Regions from separate parts of the Pseudoalteromonas sp. AWM4_233 genome, predicted to be linked through region 2. Evidence: riboswitches for the same ligand, from Rfam matches in the RefSeq annotation. Region 2 holds a riboswitch; the other holds the start of a gene.

Region 1 (3,407 bases), on a different contig from region 2:
TGTAAGCGCTGATTTGCGTAATACAATGATGTCCAGTTGGCTTTAACACCTACTTCCCACTCTTCACTGGTTTCAGGCTCTAGGTTAGGGTTTCCGATGAAGCTCGCTGGGAAATAACCAAAGCGTTCAGTAAAGGTAGGTGCTTTAACGGCTCTACCATAGCTTGTGAAAACGGCGTAGTGAAGTCGTTAAGTTGCCATGTGAAACCGCCGCGATAACTTACGGCATTGTCGAACTCACTATTGTTGTCGAACCTTGCGCTTAATGTTGCCGTTAGCGACTCGGTAAACTGACTGTTTGTTTCTGCAAATACGCTGTAGGTGTTGTCGTGTTGTTTTTGGTTAGGATCGCCAAATACAATAGGGCCGCGCTGGTCAAAAAGGCGCTGTAGATATTCAACGCCGCCTGCAAAATCCCAATTGTCGATGGTGTAAAAGCCGGTCCAGTTCTAATTCAATACGCTCACCCGTGGTGCCGCCTGTATCCGTACCCGATTCAGTATTATCGTTTTCATCTTTACGATAGTGTGCACTTAATGCCGAACGGTAGCCTGTGTTATTCGGCAGCAAATTCCCATCTTAATTTCGCACTAACTTGTGTGCCATCTGTCACGTTATCTGTATCAGCGGGAAGGCCAGGTTATGACAAAGTCAGTACCGTCATAGTCATTTTCATATTGAACAGTACGTAAATTCGCGATGAAGGTGTGCTCGGTGGTGGCGGCATAATTGAGGTTTATGCCAGCAGTCATATTGTCATAGCCATCGTCTTCGTTACCAACGCGAGATACGTTATCTCCGTCAGTCCTAATATAGCTCGCGTAGGCAGACACTCCCACGTCATCGCTCTGTGAGCGCGCATTCATGCTGCCCTGAAGGGTACCTTGAGAGCCAATGCCAGCTGAAAAATCTACGTGAGAACCATTGTCGGCAAACTGGCCAGATTTAGTGGTAATGCTCAGTACACCACCAATTGCACCGCTACCCCACCTCGCACTTTGCGGGCCGCGAAGTAGCTCAATGCGCACTACGTTGGCGCTAGTAAGATGAGCAAGGTCAACAAGACTCCCTTGGCCTACATCGTTGGCAACAACACCATCAATTAAAACAAGTAGATGGTTGGTTTCACCGCCGCGCACGCGCAGCTCTGTTAAGCCACGCAGACTGCCTGACTGAGACAAGCTAACGCCCGGTAGGCCGCGAATGAGGTCAGTAAGTTGAAGTGCGCCCGAAGCTTTAATGTCGCTTTCAGTTAGCACCGATACTGAGCCAGGCAGTTTAGTTAGCGAAATAGGTAAACGGGTGCCGGTGACGGTTAGCGTTTCAATATCTTGGTTTGAAGTTTGCGCGAAGGCAGATGTGCTTAAGCACGAAATAACTGCAGCGCTAAGGGCTGCTTTAGTAAAATGTGTACGCATGGTTTTTATATTATCTTTGATGCGCTCCACCCGAGCACATGATGAGTGAAAGTGCACGTTGTTACTTATTCTTTTGAATAGTGAGCAAACAAACGACACCATGAAGTACAGGCCGGTATCCGGGCTTACTCGCCAATACCGATAAGGTAATGGCTCTTTTGCCTTCCCATCTAATGGCGTCTGATTGCGCTGAAGCGCGTTGACGTATAAAAGACAGTGGCGCAATGAAAAGAAAACGACAATGCGTTGAGTTTACCGTTGCGGGGGCAGCATCAGCTTTTCACTGATTTCCCGTTTAACTATTGTCACAGTAGTAGTTATGGAGCGCGACAAAAGCACCTACACAGCGCGATTATATAGAACTTAAAAAGTGATAGCGAATACGGTTTCTTATACCTTACGCTTTTCGTAACCCGCATACGGTTATTGTACTAGGGTTATCGAAAAAGCGCTTTTGAGCAGTGAGGCAGAAGTGCAATGAGTACCCCAATTTTAGCGGGGGCTCTTGGAGTGCAGATAGCTGTTCTTTAAGGGCAAGTATTTGGCCTTCCCAATATTTGTCTTCAGCAAACCAAGGGAACGCACGAGGAAACGCAGGGTCTTCCCACCGACGAGAAAGCCACGCCATGTAATGCACCATGCGCATTGCTCTTAGCGGCTCGATAAGCAGGTAGCTGGGCACGTATCGAATTCGTGAAATTCTTCGTAGGCCTCTACTAGGGTATCTAGCTGCAAAAGCTGCTGTTGGCGGTCGCCACTTAACATCATCCATAAGTCTTGAATAGCGGGTCCCATACGGCAGTCATCTAAGTCAACGAAGGTTGGACCGTCGCGCCATAGTATATTGCCTGGGTGGCAGTCACCGTGTAAACGAATATTCGATGTTGGCTTATACGCTTGTTGGGTGGCCTCAATAACTGGATTGAGTATGGCAAAAAAGGCCGTCTTCAAATGCTCGGGTAGCAGTGTGCTTTGCAACAGAACCTGTTTGGGCTCATCAGGGTAACTTTCAATGTCAATTGAGGGGCGATTCTGCAAACCCTTTAGCTGAGCGCTAACGCGGTGAATGCGGCCTAATAAAACGCCCCATCCATTCGGAGCTGATCAAGGTTGTCGTTTTCAAATTGTCTACCGCCTACCGAAGGGAATAGCGTAAATCGATAGTCAGTCTCCGCCACCGTATGGTGATGGAGCGTTTTACCGTTTAAAGCTAAAGGTGCAGCCAATGGGATTTCGTTATCGATTAGCTCTGCAGCAAACGCGTGTTCTTCAAGAATTTGAGCGTCTGGTCCATCGACCTGGGCGATAGAATTTTGCTACATAGCGCTGACCGTCTTCAGCCAAAAACTGATAGACGCGGTTTTCATAACTGTTGAGCGCTAGCAGGCCGCTTTGAAGAAAAATGCCCTGACTTTCCGAAGGTGCCGAAGCGTCGGGATGCTTGTATTAACCTTAGCAATACGTAACTGCAATGAATAACTTTAAAAAGATAACCCTTGGTCAAGTTGGCCAAGACACTGAAGATATGCGCAAATTCCAATTTGATTTTGCAAAATTATTAGAAGATTACCAAATTGACTCTGTTGCTATAAAGCAACGTGCACCAAAGGGTAAGTTTGCAGGTAGTGCGACAGGTTTTAAAATCGAAGCTGCCATTCAATTAATAAAAGATGTGGATGTTAAAATTTTATCTGCAACTGAAATCAAAGAACAATTGAAGCGTAACCCTTTACCAATCGACTTTGAAGAAACTGGGCTTAAGAAATATCAAGAAACTGCATTTATTAATGCTTATGTTTACATCATGATGAAAACATACCGCCCAGAAGAGCTATAAAGAATAGACTCAATAAATATCCGGCGATATCAGGCCGGATATTTATCTCACTGAAGACAGGTTTATTTATGTGTTTCATATAAAGAGTCCGACATCTTTCTTAAATCCACGTTTTCTATATAGTCATCACTCAACGTCAGAATTGCATTTAAA
Region 2 (20,172 bases):
GATTAAAAGCGAGGCTTTCAACCAATATATTTAGCAGGCCAAGACTGGCTGACTTGGCGCCGCATAATAGCATAATTAACCTGAGCTCTGGATAATAAATCTATCTTCAGCGGCTACTTTCAACGTTAACTGCGTTGAATTTACTTGCAATAGACCAGCTATTGACGCGTAAATTCGCCTTGCCTATATGGATGTAGGTACCTTAGCGATAGCAGGACGCGTGAGCGGTGTTATCGCTAAAAGTCTCCGGCTGCAGATTTGAAAAAGTTACTTATCATTTCAATATCAATACGTTAGTAAATCTCTTAACCAAAGTTCAGGTTAATTAAAAGCTAGGTTTGAGTATTGCCAGCATGATTATCGCTAAAAGCAATAACACCGGAAATTCATTAAAGATCCGATAAAAGCGATCACTGCGCGTATTTCTATCATGTTTGAAATCGGCAAGCAGTTTAAAGCAGTAGCCGTGGTAAATATAAAGGATGATCACTAAGGCAAGCTTGTAATGTAGCCAGAGGTTATATTTAAACCACTCTCGACCGTACTCAAAAATCATTAACAGACCAAAAACCAAAGTGAGTAAAGCAAAAGGCGTTACAAAGAACAGTAATCTGCGCTCCATCACTTTTAACATGGCACTACAAGGTGGTTCTTGGTTGATAGCGTGATATACAAATAAGCGGGGCAGGTAAAAAATACCGGCAAACCATGCCACCATAAAGAAAATATGCAGTGCTTTATATATAAGTAATGCTGTCATTTAGCCTCCAGTTTAACTGGTTCTTATTGTTAGAATTTGACGGATCTGATCCCAGCGGACCACACCCATAACATGGTGTTCATCTTTTTGATTAAACACATATACGGCGCCACTTCGTTTATCGTTTAATAAATCAAAAGCGTCTGACATGGTTGCCTGGCTACTTAAGCCTTGCATCGGAATATAAGAAATATTCATAGAGTCGTCAGACATCAAACTTAAATCGTATTCTGCCAGTCGATAGCCATTTTGTTCATCAAACACGATAAGTGGCGTGTGGCTATTTACCGCAGACAGCGACTCTTTTATTTGCTCTTTGTCATCAGAGTAGAGTAGCTTGAATTGCTCATTCATCTCTTCAACAATTCCCACTTTTTGCAGTACTTCACTGGCGGGTGACACTTGGTAAGCTAAGCCTTGGAAATCAAGTTGTTGTAAGAAAATAGAACGATTTCCAAATACTTGTAATGCCGTCACGTATGCGGTTGAAATCACTAACATCGCAGGGACGATAATTTGTGGGCTGGCAGTTAACTCCATCACGGCTGTTAGGGCTGCTAGTGGGGCATGCAAAGTTGCAGCTAGTAAGCCCGCCATACCTAGTACGCTATATGTACCTGCAATGTGCTGGTCAGGGCTAATAAATTGCCCGAAATAAGACATTAAGGTGCCCATTACAACACCTAAACCTATGACAGGGCCGATTAACCCTCCAGGGATACCTAAACCAATCGCAAATAAAGTTGCTAGTAACTTGGCTATTAAAATAGTCGTGAGTAATTGAATGTTTTCAGGTGATGTAACTGCCAGCGTAATGGCACTCATACCAGAGCCCATAGCTTGAGGTACTAGATTACCGATTAAACCGGCAATTAACCCTGCTAGCATTAAGCGAGGGAACATGCTTAAAGGCTTAAATGTGCGGATGATCATCATTAGGTTCTGGTTAAATGCAAAGGCGACAGCTCCTAAAATAACACCACAAATTACCAAATACGGATAATGCCAAAAGCTCAAGGGTGTGACACTGATAAGGGCGAGCTCGGTATCATGACCAAATACAAATTGTGTGGCTAACGCGCCCGTGACAGCGGCAAGCATGATAGGCACGAATATATGTACTTTATATTCACGCAGTACGACTTCCATTACAAAGATAACGGCAGCTAGAGGTGTATTGAATGAGGCGGCAATGCCAGCAGCAACACCACACCCAGAAAGGGTTCTTGCTGCATTCCAAGGCAAGTGTAGTCGTTCAGATAACACACTAGCGCCGGTTGCACCCATATGTACAGAAGGGCCTTCTCGACCAACTGAAAAACCGCTAATTAGTGCTAATGCTCCACCAAAAAATTGGTTTGCAGTATTCCAAATCGGCATTTGCCCATAGTGATGCTTAATGCGGTGAATAACAAAAGGTATACCTAGTCGGTAATGCTTGAAGCCAGTCATAGCAGCAAACAAAGCAATCAAAAAAGCCGCTAAAACGGGTAGGCTAACTCTTAAATGCTCTGGTAGTTGTGTAAAGTCATCCGGGGAGTCTAGAAATAAACTTTGCACGCCATAAATCGTAAGCCTAAATAAGATAATTAAAATTGCAGCGATTAAACCTGCAGCGACACCTAGTAAGCATAACTGAACAGAGGTTTTTGGCTTGGCTAATTGGCGCCTAAGGGCGTCCAGAGACATGGCTTTATTCCGATAAAAAACAGACCCCTAAGTGTATCAAATAAATTGGTTTTCGTCTTGTTTTAGCGCAAAGAAGATAGCTTTTCTAGCAAGTTGTTACTGAGTATTCTACAAACGGATTACTTGATTAAAATACTCGGGTATTAGATAATCGCGCCATTATCAGAATTAAGGGTCGAGAGCATGTCTGATCAGTTACCAATTCAATTTAGCGACGCTGCAGCAAAGCGTGTGAAAGAGCTTGTTGCAGAAGAAGAAAACCCAGATTTAAAACTACGTGTATACGTGACAGGTGGTGGTTGCTCTGGTTTCCAATATGGTTTCACATTCGATGAGAAAGTGAATCCGGGCGATTTGGAAATTGAGAAAAATGGCGTATCCATGGTTGTTGACCCAATGAGTATTCAATATCTTGTAGATGGTATTGTTGATTACACCGAAGGGTTAGAAGGCGCACGCTTTTTTGTTAATAACCCAAATGCGACTACAACTTGTGGTTGTGGTGCAAGCTTCAGTGTTTAAACACAGTAATTTATTTAAAAAGCCACGCAGTCGCGTGGCTTTTTTTATGGGCTTTGCGTGACCCAAATCATGAGTGCGAAGAAGCTCAGTACAAATACGCTAAATGAAAGAATATAAATAAATCCTTTCTTCCCTTGCTTAATAGGCACCCCTTGGCTTTTCAAAAACCAATACCAAAGTATGCATAGCATAATGGGCAGTAAAAAAAGTACTCTAATCATAGTTTTCCTTTTAGCGAAAATTTAATTTAGCTTTAGTCAATAATCTTCTAAGAAAATTTATTTATTCATCTTTTTAGAATAAAAAGTTAATTAGTTTGTATTAAGTGTAAAGTTAATGCTCTAATATTTATCATTAAATTTATTATTTTTATTAGTGTAGACGCAAAATATAGTCTATACCTATTTTGGGACATGGGTACAAACTCTGGATTTACCATGTCGCACTGTGATATACAGTATATGTTAAGTTGAGACGGGCATATTTCAACTTAAAGAAACAATAAAATCATCGAGTAGGAGATGTAACATTATGATGGGTAAAACGGTTTCTTCTGAAGAAAACGGTAAGTTAACTAAGTGGCTTAAAAGCAAGCGTCATGAGAAAGGCCATACAATGCGTAGCCTTGCGCAAGTTTTAGGAACTCCACATTCATTTATTGGCAAAATTGAAAACCAAGAACGTCGTTTAGACGTGATTGAGTTTCTTCGTTACTGTGAAGCACTAGAAGTGGATCCGTATGAAGGCTTAAGCTTACTTAATAAAGAAGAAGCATAAGTTTTAACACCTAAAGGTGCGTAGTGTTACGCACCTTTAGTTGCAGTTGAGTTTTTATGAAACTGCTTTTCTATGGCATATAGTTTATGTCTAATCATGTAAAGAAACAGTAAAGAAGGGATTACCATCATTGCGGTAATTGCAAAAAATAACGCCCAATTCCCATCTAACCAGTCATCGATTACCACACCACTATAAGCTGATAATAAAGTACGGCTTAAGCTACTTAAAGAAGCCAATAATGCATAATGAGTCGCACTAAAGGCGCGATCACACAGCATTGAGATAAATGCCACCATAGCAACTAAAGACCAAGCTTGGGTGAAGCCGTCTATAATGATAGCCAGTGCATATAAATGTTCTTTTGGGCCTGCTATGGCAATCCAAGAAAACATTAAATTAGAAGCAGCCATGGCGATACCGCTGACAAATAACCCTTTCACTATGCCGTATTTGTGATTGAAAATACTGCCTAAGAAAGCAAATACGATGGTAATGAGCCCGGTACCTAGTTTTGAATACTGACCAATTTGTGTATTGCTAAAACCGATTTCTTTATAGAAAACAATAGACATGCGAGCTAAGAAAGCTTCGCCAACTTTAAATAAGAAAATAAAGGCGAGTAAGGCAAATGCTGTTTTTACGCCATTTTTGGTGAAGAAACTTTTGAAAGGTTCAACTAATGTTACTGCTAACCAAGCTAACAGGCGTTGCCATATGGAATTGCCGTTTTCAAATAACTTATTCTGATACTCTTTTTCTAATTGAGCATGAGTGAGCTCACGATGTGATTTAGGCTCTTTTGCAAACAAGGTAACCAGTATCAACAATAAAACAATGCCAGCGAGTACAAAATAAATTTGTGACCAATCAAAACTGGGTAAATCAGCTAAAAAGAAGGGCAGTGCACCTAAAAGTGCATAACCTGACCACCAACCTGAGGTTGCCATGGCTGCAGCAGCCGTGGCTTTTTCACTTTCAGTTGTATCTAACGAGTCAATACGAAAAGCATCTATGGCAATATCGTGTGTTGCGCTGGCAAGGGCTATTAAAAAGCAGAACAAAGCAGCGAGGAATAGCTGATCTTTGAGGCTAATAAAGCCAAGACTCAATGTTGCGATGAAAGTGACCATCTGTCCAAGTAAAATCCAGCTACGTCGTTGACCTAACAAATTGCCTAACAGAGGGAGCTTTAAGCGGTCGAGTAACGGAGACCAAAGAAAGTTGATGGTATAGGCGCTGAAGACCACACCAAATAAACCAATCATACTGCGGCTTAAGCCTTCATCTTTGAGCCAAGCAGACATTACAGAGCCAATGAGTACCCATGGAAAGCCGCTGCTTAGGCCAAATAAAAAGATGGTAAGAAGGCGTTTGTCTTTGTAGTAGCCTAAGTACTCACTTAGGCTAGAGTTGATTTGCATGACTATCCCGTCAATTAAAGAGCTTCGGCTTTTAGGATCTCAACTTGATAGATCATCACAGGCTTTTTAGGCACAAAGTCGTAGCCGATTTTTTCATTAAACCCAGTTTCTACTTGTGTGATTTTATCCAGTGTTTCATAGCCTTCCATAACATTACCAAACACAGCGAACCCCCAGCCTCTGCCCGGGTTTAAATGGTCGTTGTCTTTCATGTTGAAGAAAAACTGACGAGTGGCAGTGTGCGGCTCATTATCTTGATACGCCATGGCAATGGTATACATGTCATTCTTTAAACCATTGCCACTTTCGTTGAAAATAGGTTTACGTTGGAACAAGCCATCATAATCTTTGTCATAGCCACCGCCTTGGAGCACAAAAAATTCGTCGATCTCTGAGTATTGATCTTTTTCAATACGGTGAAAGACAGAATTTTTGTAATCACCATTGACTACATAAGTCAGGAAGTTATTTACAGTAAGCGGTGAGCGTGATCTGTCTAGTTCGACAATAATATCCCCTTCACTGGTAATTATTTTTACGCGTGGAAACAGGTTATTCTTTTGAACAAATCTGCCTTCTTTATTACTAGCAAAGGCATGACTACTCATGCAGATAATGAATAGGGTGATAAGTAACTTTTTCATGATTATCCTTTGAAGAAGTTAATTAAAGCAGGATCTGAGACAATACGGGTAATCACTTGCTCACTCAGCTCATTAAGTTGGCCTTCAACTTTAGCTTGCTCATGCTTTAGTGGAGCTGTCATTTGAGCCTGACCTGAATAAGTTTTTTCGAATGTACGCTTACCTTGGGTTGCTAACACTTTAATTTTAGCAACGGCATTACTTTCATGTTGTGTATAAGATTCTGTTACTTTTGAATGAAAGGAATCAATGTGTAGTGTTAACGTGTTACTACCCATTGAAGTAAGCTGTGCACCATTAGCTTTAAGGGCTTGCTCAAAAGCCATTTTCACCCGTTTGCTTAGCTCGGCATCCGGTAAGTACTCAGCGGGCTCTTGATCGACCACCTTAATTGTGAATTTACTGATCCTATGGTCTTCGACCGACAAGGTTACGGGGACATTAAAGTCGGCCACTTTGCCTGCTTTATATACCGGATTTAAGATCACAGATTTTGGTTGGCTGGCACAACCTGCCAGCAACATGCCACACAATACAAGTGCAATTTTTTTCATTTTTAGCCTCTCTTTGTGGTGCTTAGCACAGTAAATTTTTTATTGTTACCAATGACTTTACAGTTTCCGAACAAGCGGAGCAATTTTTCTTGATAATCTAAATGGCGGTTACCAATGATTCTTAATTCACCGCCGGATCTGAGTGTTTGCTTTGCCTGCACAAACATCTGCCACGCAATATGATCCGTGATTGCTTGCGCTTGGTGAAATGGCGGGTTACACAAAACCAAGTCTGCACTGTTAGGCGCAAAATCAGTCAAACAATCATCTTGAACAAACTCACAATCTTGCAAGCGCTCAGGTAAGTTGTTCTCGATATTTGCTTTGGCACTAGCCACAGCCATGGCCGACTCATCAACAAAAGTGATTTTTGCATTTGGCATTTTTGCCAATGTTTGTAAGCCGATAACACCGTTTCCACAGCCTAAATCAATAATCCTTAACGGTTTCTTACCCTGAGGTAAATAATTGCTAAAAAAACGCGCGCCAATATCAAGGGAGTCACGAGAAAATACATTAGCGTGGTTTAAGACAGTGAAATCAGTTTTTTCTAAAGGCCAACTCACCGGAAACTTACAAGTCTGCTTTTTTTGTTTTGTTTGACTAAAAATAAGACGTGATTTCTTAACTGCTAAACTGGTCGAAGGCTCAGCAATAAAATGGCTGAAGCTTTTTAATGTAGATGTGTGTATCTCTTTCGCTTTACCGGCAGCGATCACTGGCACATCATTCTCAAACTGACTGAGCAAGCTAAGTTGATATTGCAAAAAGCCGGCATTTTTTGGGATTTTGATGAGGATAAGATCAACGTCGCTAGGTAAATCTGAGAGACTATCAAGTAATACAGTTTGACGACTTTCTAACTCGTTTTCTTCAAGGTTATAAAGGCACGCTTGCTGACTGACATAAGAATCATTAAAACTGGTCACTTTGCGAGAGTTTTGCGTATCTAAAGCATGTAATGCACAGCTTAAGGCGCCAAAGCCATCGTTTAATACCAAAATATGTTGTGCGTTGACATATTCGTTTTGAATATGTTCGATTAAATACTCATCGGCTGAATCCCACGCTTGTAGGCTTCTGTTTTTTTGATCGAGGGGAAATCGATGTAAAGTTAGCGAGTGGCCGCCCAATACAGCTTCAGTCGTCATAGTTTTTTATAAGTAGTCATTTTATGAGGTGAATAATAGCATGACATCAAAACTCACTAAACCTGAGTTACCCGAGGGGTTTGCTTATTTTCCAAATTTGATCTCATTTCAAAAAGGGCTCGACTTGTATGAACACCTCACTGGGGAGTTAAACTGGCAACAACCCAGTATTCAGGTTTTCGGTAAGTTTCATCCTATTCCTCGTTTGCAGAGCTTTGTGGCTGATGAAGGGGTACATTATGCCTATTCAAATCATACATTAGCTAATCAATGCTGGACGAAACCATTGGCTGCGATGCGCAGTAAACTTCAGAACCACTATAATCAGACGTTTAATGCTCTGCTATTAAATTGGTATCGAGATGGTCATGACACTATGGGGTGGCATAGTGATGATGAGGTTGAGTTAGGCGCTGAGCCTTTAATCATTTCAATTTCTTTAGGCGCTGCGCGTAAATTTAAGATCAAACATAAAACGACAGGTCAGCAATGGGAGTTAATGCTGGAGCACGGCAGTTGTTTAGTGATGTCGGGTAACAGTCAGCAACTTTTTCAACACTCATTGCCGAAACAAAGCAAAGTAAAAGGCGGGCGTATCAACCTGACATTTAGAAGTATTGTTAAATAATCCTATCTCGGTATAGTAGCCACAATTGAAAAATGCAGAGTTTATATTCATGTCAATGCAATCTCAGATCGAAGAAAAAATCGCTGCGGCAATCGCTTGCAAGCATTTAAATGTCATAAATGAAAGCCACATGCACAGCCGTGGCGAAGAGTCTCATTTTAAAGTGATTGTGGTCAGTGAAGAGTTTGCGGGTAAACGATTATTACCGCGTCATCGCCAAATTAACGACATTCTAAAAGTTGAATTAGCAGAACACATTCATGCACTGTCTATTCATGCCTATACGCCTGAAGAGTATTCAGAGCAGCATGGACAAATTCCTGAGTCACCAAAATGTTTGGGTGGTTCGAAATTCGATAAATAGTCAAAATTAGGGTTAAGCGAGACTTTTATCATCGAGTTAAGCCTAATTTTATAGCTGATCAGACCTGTATTTTTAAGATCAGCCTTTAAACTACGCTCCGTAAATTTAAATAAAGATAGGAATCATCATGGTCATTAAGCCGAAAATTCGTGGTTTTATTTGTACCAATGCACACCCAGCTGGTTGTGCCGCTCACGTTCAAGAGCAAATCGATTATGTAAAAGCACAAGGGCAATTAGAAAACGGTCCTAAAAACGTACTTGTAATTGGTGCATCAACGGGTTACGGCCTAGCTTCTCGTATTACAGCAGCGTTTGGCTCTGGTGCTAAAACTCTGGGTATTTTCTTTGAAAAAGAAGGTACTGAGAAAAAGCCAGCTTCAGCAGGTTGGTATAACACGGCAGCTTTCCAAAATGCAGCGGAAGCAGCGGGTCTTTGGTCTAAAAATATCAATGGCGATGCGTTCTCTGATGAGCTTAAAGCTAAAACAGTTGAAACGATTAAAGCAGAAATGGGTAAAGTAGATTTAGTAATTTACAGCCTAGCGTCTCCGCGTCGTACTGATCCTAAAACAGGTGAAACGCATTCATCGGTACTTAAACCTATCGGTCAAGACATCACAACGAAGAACTTAAATACATCTAAGCGTATTATCGATTCTGTAAGCGTAGAAGCTGCGAATGAAGATGAAATCGCTAACACAGTTAAAGTGATGGGCGGTGAAGATTGGGAACTTTGGATCAATGCATTAAAAGACGCAGACGTATTAGCTGAAGGTTTTAAAACAAGTGCTTACACCTATATTGGTAAAGAGCTAACTTGGCCAATCTACGGTCACGCTACAATCGGCAAAGCAAAAGAAGACTTAGATCGCGCAACTTTAGCAATCCGTGAAGCGACAGCTGATCTAAAAGGTGAAGCGTATGTTTCTTCTCTTAACGCTGTTGTGACACAAGCAAGTTCTGCTATTCCAATCATGCCGCTATATATCTCAGCTTTATTTAAAGTGACTAAAGCAGATGGTACTTACGAAGGTACAATTGAGCAGATCCACGGTCTATTCAACGAAAATCTATATGGCGCAACCCCACGTTTTGACTATGGCGGTCACTTATTCCAAAATTACAAAGAGCTAGAAGACGACGTACAGGCACGTATTCAGCACATTTGGGATACGGTTGATACAGACAGCATTGATGAGTTAACAGACTATGTTGGCTACCACAATGAATTCTTGAAACTATTTGGTTTCGGCGTAGATGGTGTTGACTACGAGCAAGACGTAGACACAGTGGTTGAAATTAACAACTTAGTTTAATCACTAGTATCACTTTTATAACTAGGTCGGCTTTGCCGGCCTTTTTTGTTTATTTATATTTATTTTTTCTGCTAACACCTGAAGTTTTCTTCTGTTTAGTAAAAATGATTCATTGCGTATTTCAGCAACTGGACTTTGGTCTAAATTGAACTAAATTCATTCTATTTTCTCCTCGAAAAGACCTTGTAAATCTGGATTAATTTCATAATTCCACTCGCATAGTGGGGGTTATTAATGTTAAAATCACAGAAATATGTGAGGACTCGTCCACAAGGTTTTAGTTATGGATTGTTTTGTCGCTTGGCTTTGCCGAATACAGAATGGTCACTTTCTAGATCTTGGGGCAAAAAAAGATTTTTCAATTTCTTTCCGTTAATGTAATGCAAGTGCGTATGATCAACATAAAAAAAGGTCTGGACTTACCAATAGAGGGCGCACCTCAGCAAGTAATTCATGATGGCGTAGCTGTCAAACGAGTTGCCGTGCTAGGTGAAGAATATATCGGTATGCGTCCAACCATGCATGTTCGCGTGGATGACCAAGTCAAAAAAGGCCAAGTTCTTTTTGAAGACAAAAAGAACCCAGGCGTCAAGTTCACTGCACCAGCTTCTGGTGTAGTTAAAGAAATTAACCGTGGTGCTAAGCGTGTTCTTCAATCTATCGTGATTGAAGTACAAGGCAACGAGCAGGTTACTTTTGAAAAGGTGGCGGCTGCTGATTTAAGCAACCTAGACCGTGAAAAAGTAAAAGAAGTGCTTGTTGAATCTGGTCAATGGCCAGCGCTACGTGCTCGTCCATTCAGCCGAGTGGCAGCACTAGATGCAACTGCAAGTTCAATCTTTGTGACTGCAATCGACACAAACCCATTAGCTGCAGATCCAGCTGTGATCATTGCTGAAAACGTTGAAGCGTTTGAAGCGGGTCTAGCTGTAGTATCGCGCTTAACTGATGGTAAAGTGTTCGTATGTAAGCAAGCAGGTAGCACAGTACCAAGTTCTTCACTTTCTCAAGTTGAAGTTCATGAGTTCGGTGGTAAACACCCTGCAGGTTTAGTAGGTACTCACATCCATCACCTAGATCCAGTATCTGAAAACAAGCAGGTATGGCATTTAGGTTACCAAGATGTGATTGCATTCGGTAAGTTATTCCTTACTGGTGAAATCTACTCTGACCGTGTAGTTGCTTTAGCGGGTCCTCGCGTTAAGAATCCTCGCTTAGTTAAAACACAAGTTGGCGCTTCTCTAACTGATTTAGTTGCAGGCGAGCTTGAAGACGGTGATAACCGAGTCATTTCTGGCTCTGTGTTAGCTGGTAAAACAGCAACCGGCCCTCACGCTTTCCTAGGTCGCTACCATACTCAAGTATCAGTATTACTTGAAGGTCGCGAGAAAGAACTATTTGGTTGGATTGCACCAGGTAGCAACAAATTCTCTGTAACACGTACATTTATCTCACACTTAGCGCCGAGCCGTTTGTTCAATATGACAACGTCTACAGGTGGTTCTAAGCGTGCAATGGTACCAATCGGTAACTATGAGCGTGTTATGCCACTCGACATTCTACCTACACCACTACTTCGTGACTTAATTGCACGTGATTTAGATAGTGCGATTGCGTTAGGTGCATTAGAGCTTGATGAAGAAGATTTAGCACTGTGTACTTTCGTATGTCCAGGTAAGTATGAGTACGGCGCAATCTTACGTGATTGCCTGACTACTATCGAGAAGGAAGGTTAATCCCATGGCCTTAAAGAAATTTCTAGAAGATATCGAGCCGCATTTTGAACCTGGCGGTAAGCATGAAAAGTGGTATGCCCTGTATGAAGCAGTCGCAACCGTTTTCTACACTCCAGGTTATGTAAACAAAGGTGGCACGCACGTTCGTGACAACATCGACCTAAAACGTATCATGATTTTAGTGTGGATGGCGACATTCCCTGCAATGTTCTTTGGTATGTTTAACATCGGTCACCAAGCTGCTCTAGCAATTGGTAACGGTTTTGAAATTGCCAACACTTGGCAGGCTGCTATTTTCCAAGCATTAGGTGGTGAGCTTACTGCACAATCAGGTATTGGTGCTAAGTTCTTCTATGGTGCATGTTTCTTCCTACCAGTTTATGCGACGGTATTTATCGTTGGTGGTTTCTGGGAAGTCTTATTTGCTTCTATCCGTAAGCATGAAGTTAACGAAGGTTTCTTTGTAACATCTGTATTATTTTCACTGATCCTTCCTTCTACAATTCCATTATGGCAAGCCGCGTTAGGTATTACTTTTGGTGTTGTAGTTGCAAAAGAAGTTTTCGGTGGTACAGGTCGTAACTTCCTTAACCCAGCATTAGCAGGCCGTGCGTTCTTATTCTTCGCATACCCAGCTGATATCTCGGGTGATACGGTTTGGACTGCAGTTGATTCATTCACAGGTGCAACAAACCTAGGCCTAGCGGCGCAAGGTGCTCTTGATTACAACAACATGGCACTTTGGTGGGATGCTTTCTATGGCTTCGTACAAGGTTCTATGGGTGAAGTTTCAACGCTAGCACTAATGATTGGTGGTTTGTTCCTAATCTATGTTCGTATTGCGTCATGGCGTATCGTGCTAGGTGTATTCCTAGGTATGGTAGTGATGTCTCTACTTCTTAACATGATTGGTTCTGAAACTAACCCTGCATTTGCTATGCCTTGGCACTGGCACTTAGTACTAGGTGGTTTTGCATTCGGTATGTTCTTTATGGCGACTGACCCAGTTTCTGCGTCTTTCACAAATAAAGGTAAATTCGCATACGGTGCACTTATCGGTGTAATGGTTGTTCTGGTACGTGTAGTTAACCCTGCATACCCAGAAGGTATGATGTTAGCAATTCTATTCGCTAACCTATTTGCACCATTATTCGACCACTTCGTTGTACAGTCTAACGTTAAGAGGAGATTGGCACGTGTCTAGTAACAATGAAACTATTGGCAAAACGCTAGGCGTTGTTGTTGGCCTATGTTTAGTATGTGCAGTTGTTGTTTCTATGGCATCTGTTCAATTACGTCCACTACAACAAGCAAACAAAACTCAAGACGTGCAACGCAACATTCTTGCTGCAGCAGGTATTGAAAGTTCAGCAGATGTTTTCAAAACATTCAATGAAAACATCGAAGCACGCGTTGTTGATATGAAGACGGGTGAGTTTGTTGATACAGATCCAAACTCTTTCGACTTCGAATCAACTAAGTTCGATGCAAAGCGCAGTGTGAAGCTTGAAAAAGCGCAAGATAAAGCCGGTGTTCAGCGTATGACGACTGAATCTCCAGTTTACTTTGCTAAAAATGCTAACGGTAAAGTAGACACTATCATTCTACCAATCCAAGGTTACGGCCTTTGGGGTATTATGTACGGTTTCCTAGCACTAGATGCTGATACTAAGACTGTTAAAGCAATTAACTTCTACAAGCACAATGAAACACCGGGTCTTGGTGGTGAAATCCAAAACCCACGTTGGACATCTATGTTCGAAGGTAAAAAGCTACCACTTGATATCGTAAAAGGTACTGCTGGTAACAACGAACACAAAGTAGATGGTCTTTCTGGTGCGACATTAACATCTGTAGGTGTTGATAACACAGTTGACTTCTGGACAGGCGACAAAGCGTTCGGTCCATTCCTTGCGAACGTACGTAAAGGAGCATTGAACTAATGGCAAATGCAAAAGAAATGAAAGAAGTCTTGTTTGGCCCTGTTTTTGCGAACAACCCAATTGCGCTTCAAGTACTTGGTATTTGTTCTGCACTAGCAGTGACATCAAGCCTTAAGAATGCACTTATCATGTCAATCGCTCTGACATTAGTATGTGCTTTCTCAAGCTTATTTATCTCTATGATCCGTAACCACATCCCATCAAGCGTTCGTATCATCGTTCAGATGACTATCATCGCTTCATTGGTAATCGTGGTAGACCAAACGCTTCAAGCGTTTGTATATGCAACAGCGAAAGAGCTTTCGGTATTCGTTGGTCTAATCATTACTAACTGTATCGTAATGGGTCGCGCAGAAGCATACGCAATGAAGACACCACCACTGATGTCATTCCTTGATGGTATCGGTAACGGTTTAGGTTACTCAGTAGTGCTTCTAACTGTTGCGTTCATTCGTGAGCTAGGTGGTTCAGGTACATTATTTGGTATCGAGATTTTACCACTTATTTCTGAAGGTGGTTGGTACCAGCCTATGGGTCTATTAATCCTACCGCCAAGCTCGTTCTTCATCATTGGTTTCTTCATCTGGGTACTTCGTACTTATAAGAAAGACCAAGTAGAAGCGAAGGCATAAGGAGAGAGAGATGGAACAATATATTAATTTATTCGTTAAAGCGGTTTTCATTGAAAACTTAGCGTTATCTTTCTTCCTAGGTATGTGTACTTTCCTTGCTGTATCTAAGAAAGTAACTACATCAATGGGTCTAGGTGTTGCAGTAATCTTCGTTCTTGGTGTTGCTGTTCCAGTAAACCAATTAGTTTACTCTGCAATCTTAGCGCCAGGTGCACTAGAGTGGTTAGGCTTCCCTGAAGCTGACTTAAGCTTCCTTAAGTTCCTAACTTTCATCGGTGTAATCGCAGCACTTGTACAGATCCTTGAGATGACACTAGACAAGTTCTTCCCTGCGCTATACAACGCACTAGGCATCTTCTTACCACTAATCACTGTAAACTGTGCGATTTTCGGTGCAGTAGCATTCATGGTTGAGCGTAACCTGAACTTCGGTGAGTCTGTGGTATTTGGTTTAGGCTCAGGTGTAGGTTGGGCACTAGCAATCGTATTACTTGCTGGTATCCGTGAGAAGATGAAGTATTCAGACGTACCAGATGGTCTTCGTGGTTTAGGTATTACCTTCATCACAGTAGGTCTAATGGGTCTTGGCTTCATGTCATTCTCTGGTATTTCACTTTAATTTAGCGAGGAAAAATCATGCTTGAGGTATATTTAGGCGTAGGGATGTTCATCGCTATCGTTGTAATGCTTGTATTGATCATCATTGCAGCGAAGTCGAAGCTTGTACCAAGCGGTGACATCACAATCAGCATTAACGGTGACCCTGAAAAGGCAGTTACTTCAGCACCAGGTGGTAAACTACTAGGTGCACTAGCAGACGCTGGTATCTTCATTTCATCTGCTTGTGGCGGTGGAGGTTCTTGTGGCCAGTGTACCGTTCACGTTAAAGCGGGTGGTGGTGATATCCTGCCAACTGAGCTTGACCATATTTCAAAAGGTGAAGCGCGTGAAGGTTGTCGTCTAGCGTGTCAGGTTGCTGTTAAAACTGACATGGAAATCGAAGTTGAAGAAGAAATCTTCGGTGTTAAGAAGTGGGAATGTACAGTTATCTCTAACGATAACAAAGCGACATTCATCAAAGAGCTTAAGCTTGGTATCCCTGATGGTGAGGTTGTACCTTTCCGTGCAGGTGGTTATATCCAAATCGAAGCGCCAGCTCACCACGTTAAATACGCTGACTTCGATATTCCTGAAGAATATCGTGCAGATTGGGAGCGTTTTGGCTTCTTCAATCTTGAGTCTAAAGTTGACGACGAAACGATCCGTGCATACTCAATGGCTAACTACCCAGAAGAGTATGGCATCATCATGCTTAACGTTCGTATCGCGACTCCGCCGCCAAACAACCTAAGCCTACCATGTGGTAAGATGTCATCGTTCATCTGGTCACTTAAAGAAGGTGATAAAGTGACTATTTCTGGTCCATTCGGTGAATTCTTCGCGAAAGAAACTGATGCAGAAATGGTATTCGTAGGTGGTGGTGCTGGCATGGCGCCAATGCGTTCACACATCTTCGATCAGCTTAAGCGTCTTAACTCAGACCGTAAGATGTCTTTCTGGTACGGTGCACGTTCTAAGCGTGAGATGTTCTACGTAGAAGATTTCGATGGCCTAGCGGCTGATAACGAAAACTTTGAATGGCATGTAGCTCTTTCAGATCCTCAACCAGAGGACAACTGGGAAGGTTACACGGGCTTCATCCATAACGTTCTTTTAGAAAACTACCTGAAAGACCATGAAGCGCCAGAAGATTGTGAGTTCTACATGTGTGGTCCTCCAATGATGAACGCGGCTGTAATCAACATGCTTAAAGATTTAGGCGTTGAAGACGAAAACATCTTACTAGATGACTTCGGTGGCTAAATCAGCGTTATCTCAGTGAACACTTCACTGAAATAAGATAGACTTAAACCCCAAGCAATAAGCTTGGGGTTTTTTTTGGGATAGAGAAAAGTATGAAGAAACTAGTAGGCATTTTTGTATTACTGACCACGGTTGTTTTGACAGGGTGTTTTGACGACAAACAAGAGATTGAACCTATTGTTATTCAGGGTAAAACAATGGGGACCACTTACACGGTCAAAGCTTTTCCAATTAATGAAAATTTAACTGCTGAGAAATTAAAAACAGAAGTTGATAACACTTTAATTGCGGTGAATCAGTCTATGTCACCTTGGGTGAAAAACTCAGAGATTAATCAGTTCAATACGTTGGCAGCAAATACTTTTATGCCTATCAGTGATGACTTTAAGTCAGTTGTGAAAGAGTCTGTTCGTTTAGGCGTTTCAACAACAACACTAGATGTCACCATGGGACCTCTCATAGATTTATGGGGGTTTGGCCCAGATAAACGCCCAACAAAAACACCTTCACAGTCTCAACTGGATGAAATGAAGGCTCGCATTGGTGTTGATAAGTTGGTTTTAACAGACGAAGGGTTAGCGAAAACCATTGACGGTTTAGAGTTATCTTTTTCAGCGACAGCGAAAGGTTTTGGTATTGATAAAGTTGCTGAGCTTTTAGAATCTAAAGGGATGATAAATTACATGGTTGAAATTGGTGGTGAGCTTAGAATTGCGGGCACTAAAGCTCAGTCACAACCTTGGCGTATTGCGATTGAACAGCCAGATGCGCCAGCAGGGCAGAGGCAAGTGCATAAAGTTATTGAACCAGGCAATAACGGCATGGCGACTTCAGGTGATTACCGTATTTTCTACGAAATGGATGGCGAGACCTATACGCACTTGATTGATCCAGGCACAGGCAAACCAGTTAAGCATGATTTGGTATCTGTGACCGTCTTACACCCATCAGCAATGACTGCTGATGGCTTGGCAACAGCACTTACTGTCATGGGCACAGAGCGAGCAAAAGCTTACGCAGAAGAGCACAATTTAGCTGTATATTTAATTAGTAAAAGTAATGAAGGGCTAGTGACCTATTCAAGCCCGGCTTTTGCGCCTTATTTGTAAATAAGGCTATTTTGATTAATTAGTCGAAATAGTACACTAAGCGCGTTATAATGGCGGCTGTTTAAATGCCGTCATTTGGTTCAGATACACTGAGCCGTTAAACTGTTTTTAAGGGGCTTGTGCATGTCACTATTTTTCCTAACTTTTGGGTTACTTATTTTAATTGTTGCGGCTATGGCTGTCGGTGTAATCGTGCAAAAGAAATCTATGGCAAGCAGCTGTGGCGGTTTAGGCGCGGTTGGTATTGAAAAGTCATGTGATTGCGATGATCCATGTGACCGACGCAAAAAGCGTATGGCGAAAGAGCAAGCTTGGAAAGAGAATCAGATTCTTTAAGTTAAGCAAGTTTCCTAGAATTAAATGCGAGCTAAGGCTCGCATTTTTGATCTGAGGCTAAAATGACGAAGACATGGTATTTCCTAAGGCACGGTAAACCTGTTACTACAGGTATTCTCACTGGTTCTAAAACTGACGTTGCCGTGTCTGCGTTAGGGTTAGCAGCGATGGAGTCTGCTTTACCAAAAACAGTTCAATTTGATACCTGTATTTCTTCCCCTATGCTGCGTTGTCTGAGCTTTGCGAAAAACCAATCTAGGCAATCAAGCTTACCACTGGCGATAGCAAAGCAACTTCAAGAAATGGATTTTGGAGATTGGGATGGTCGAACTTATGAATGGCTTTGGGAGAACACACAGGATCCAAGTATAGGTGAATTTTGGCAGTCGCCTTGGCAGCATACGCCGCCAAATGGAGAGTCCCTTTACGCGTTTAGGTCTCGTGTCAGACAATGGTGGGAGGCAGAACTATCAACCCGACATACAACACATAACCTAGTAGTGACTCATGCTGGTGTGATCAAACAAATTTTAGCTGAAGTCCTTAACTTACCTTTAGATTCTCTTTCCTCTATCAATAGTTTAGAAGTTGGCTATGCTACATTGGTAAAGATAGAAGTTTACTTTGATGAAGCACATAAGCCGTGGCCTAAAGTTGTGTTTTAGCCATCTAGACTTCATAATACGGTTTTTCTGATTAATCTTGGGAATAAGCTGAAACTGCTTAACTGTCCCCGCAACTGTGAAGTGCATTTAAATGCACGAAGTCAGATACCAAGGTCAGAAAAATCCTCTTGAGCGGGCGTACTCAAGAGCACACAATTTTAACCGAAATTCGGTTAGGACTGTGCGTTTGTGTCTGCCCAACAGTTAGTAAGGGTACGAATGCAATTAGCTTGTCAGCACTCTGAATTTGCTCTGCAAGTTTCAAGCTTAGATTTGGTGCTAGATAACCATCAAATATTACAAAACATCTCTTTCAATGTTACAGAGGGACAGTTTATTGGTTTATTAGGTCCTAATGGGGCTGGTAAGTCATCGCTGCTTCGTTGCCTTTACCGTTTTTTTAGCCCTTCAAACGGACAAATAACCCTTTTTAACAAAACGATTTCAAGTTTCTCGCATAACGAATATGCCCAGCAAGTTGCAGTGGTTCTACAAGAAATGCCTGAGCATTTTAATCTATCGCTTTATGATGTAGTTGCAATGGGTGTAACACCTCATAAAAGTTTATTTTCTTCATTAAATAAAACCGACCATGAACTAATTGCAAAGTCTATTGAACAGGTTGGTCTGGCACACAAAATCAACGAAGCATTTGCTCACCTTTCAGGTGGTGAAAAGCAAAGGGCGCTGATCGCGAAAGCCATGGCACAAAAACCTAAACTATTGATCATGGATGAGCCAACCAGTCACTTGGATGTAAAATATCAAATACAAATTATGGAGCTCGCCAAAGCAATGGGGATCACAGTGATCGCTTCTTTCCATGATTTAAATCTTGCGGCAGCTATGAGTGATAGCTTGCTGGTGCTACAACATGGCGAGCTATATAAAAGTGGAGCGCCAAGCGATGTGCTAGATGCGCAATTACTCAGTGATGTATTTGATGTCTGTGCTGAGGTCTCGCAAGTACCTTGCCCGTATAGAGACAAAACCCATATTCCTCATATCCGCTACCACTTTGGATATCAACTATGAAGCCGCTTATTTCGCTGTTAATTTTGCTGATAAGCTGCTTTGTTAGTGCTTTAGTTGCCATTAAGCATGGCGCGATTGATATTAATGCGAGTGCTGTTTGGCAAACGCTATTTGCTTATGATGCCAACGTCTTTGAGCAAAAAATTGTTATGGAACTTCGTATTCCCAGAGTGGTTTTGGCATTTGTTGCTGGCAGTGGTTTGGCATTGGCAGGCATTATTTTGCAAACAGTGACCCGTAACCCTTTGGCAGATCCCTACCTTTTTGGTATTTCATCAGGCGCATCATTTGGCGTCGTGTTACTTATAACATTTACAGGTATCACAGCTGGTTGGGCGATGTCAGGGGCGGCGTTTTTAGGTAGTGTGCTGGCAATGACCCTATTGTTGCTGATTGCCTATGGACAAAGGTCGAGACAGGTAGAAGCGATGTTACTCGCCGGTGTTGCCTTATCTTTCTTATTTAGCGCATTTACCAGCTTGCTGTTGTATTGGAGTGACCCACAAGCAGTGAGTGCCATTATGTTTTGGAACTTAGGTAGCTTTAGTCGTGCAGATTGGCAATGGTTGTGGTTGCCCTGTTCAATTGTATTGCTATGTATGGCTTGTATGCTGTTGTTTAGGCGCGGTTTAAACGCACTATTACTGGGTGACGAAAGCGCTGCAACTTTAGGTATTCAGGTGGCTAAGTTGCGTTTAGGCATGTTGCTATTGAGCTCATTGCTGACTGCGGTATTGGTTGCCATGTGCGGTGGCATTGGCTTTGTCGGGTTGATGATCCCGCATTTGGTACGTTTTTTCATTTCACAGGCAACTTCAATTGGCCTGCTGTGTACTGCTTTAAGTGGTGGTTTGATGATGATCTGGGTAGATCTATTTGCCCGTACTATTCTTGATAATCAAGAGCTTCCCATTGGTGTTATCACTGCTGCAATAGGCAGTGTGTTCTTTTTAACTTTACTGACTCTCAAACAAAAAAGGCCTTAGCGTATGTTCTCAGTTAAAGCACTTGATACGCGTTCT

The links. A riboswitch is a leader RNA that binds a small molecule or an ion and turns the genes downstream of it on or off. The one in region 2 is predicted to bind cobalamin.
Region 1: linked by a shared signal. The riboswitch ahead of ACXAC4_RS26625 (TonB-dependent receptor) and the one ahead of ACXAC4_RS13850 (ABC transporter ATP-binding protein) in region 2 are both predicted to bind cobalamin.

Annotation. Positions count from the first base shown of each region.
Region 1 covers NZ_JBSWSZ010000127.1:7-3,413, forward strand. Annotated here, with positions in the region: partial or broken gene ACXAC4_RS26615 (hypothetical protein) at 1-107, opposite strand, end outside; gene ACXAC4_RS26620 (TonB-dependent receptor domain-containing protein) at 80-427, opposite strand; gene ACXAC4_RS26625 (TonB-dependent receptor) at 623-1,417, opposite strand; cobalamin riboswitch at 1,511-1,775, opposite strand; partial or broken gene ACXAC4_RS26630 (serine/threonine protein kinase) at 1,902-2,821, opposite strand; partial or broken gene ACXAC4_RS26635 (DUF3010 family protein) at 2,904-3,254, shown strand.
Region 2 covers NZ_JBSWSZ010000001.1:3,066,908-3,087,079, reverse strand. Annotated here, with positions in the region: gene ACXAC4_RS13955 (CopD family protein) at 326-760, opposite strand; gene ACXAC4_RS13950 (chloride channel protein) at 773-2,449, opposite strand; gene erpA (iron-sulfur cluster insertion protein ErpA) at 2,633-2,971, shown strand; gene ACXAC4_RS13940 (hypothetical protein) at 3,016-3,192, opposite strand; gene ACXAC4_RS13935 (helix-turn-helix domain-containing protein) at 3,503-3,748, shown strand; gene ACXAC4_RS13930 (AmpG family muropeptide MFS transporter) at 3,775-5,172, opposite strand; gene ACXAC4_RS13925 (peptidylprolyl isomerase) at 5,187-5,816, opposite strand; gene ACXAC4_RS13920 (YajG family lipoprotein) at 5,819-6,370, opposite strand; gene ACXAC4_RS13915 (methyltransferase) at 6,373-7,521, opposite strand; gene ACXAC4_RS13910 (alpha-ketoglutarate-dependent dioxygenase AlkB family protein) at 7,562-8,149, shown strand; gene ACXAC4_RS13905 (BolA family protein) at 8,199-8,513, shown strand; gene fabV (enoyl-ACP reductase FabV) at 8,641-9,831, shown strand; gene ACXAC4_RS13895 (Na(+)-translocating NADH-quinone reductase subunit A) at 10,224-11,567, shown strand; gene ACXAC4_RS13890 (NADH:ubiquinone reductase (Na(+)-transporting) subunit B) at 11,572-12,771, shown strand; gene ACXAC4_RS13885 (Na(+)-translocating NADH-quinone reductase subunit C) at 12,764-13,510, shown strand; gene ACXAC4_RS13880 (NADH:ubiquinone reductase (Na(+)-transporting) subunit D) at 13,510-14,142, shown strand; gene nqrE (NADH:ubiquinone reductase (Na(+)-transporting) subunit E) at 14,153-14,761, shown strand; gene nqrF (NADH:ubiquinone reductase (Na(+)-transporting) subunit F) at 14,779-16,005, shown strand; gene ACXAC4_RS13865 (FAD:protein FMN transferase) at 16,098-17,114, shown strand; gene nqrM ((Na+)-NQR maturation NqrM) at 17,238-17,450, shown strand; gene ACXAC4_RS13855 (histidine phosphatase family protein) at 17,513-18,115, shown strand; cobalamin riboswitch at 18,127-18,248, shown strand; gene ACXAC4_RS13850 (ABC transporter ATP-binding protein) at 18,335-19,150, shown strand; gene ACXAC4_RS13845 (FecCD family ABC transporter permease) at 19,147-20,136, shown strand; gene cobT (nicotinate-nucleotide--dimethylbenzimidazole phosphoribosyltransferase) at 20,140-20,172, shown strand, end outside.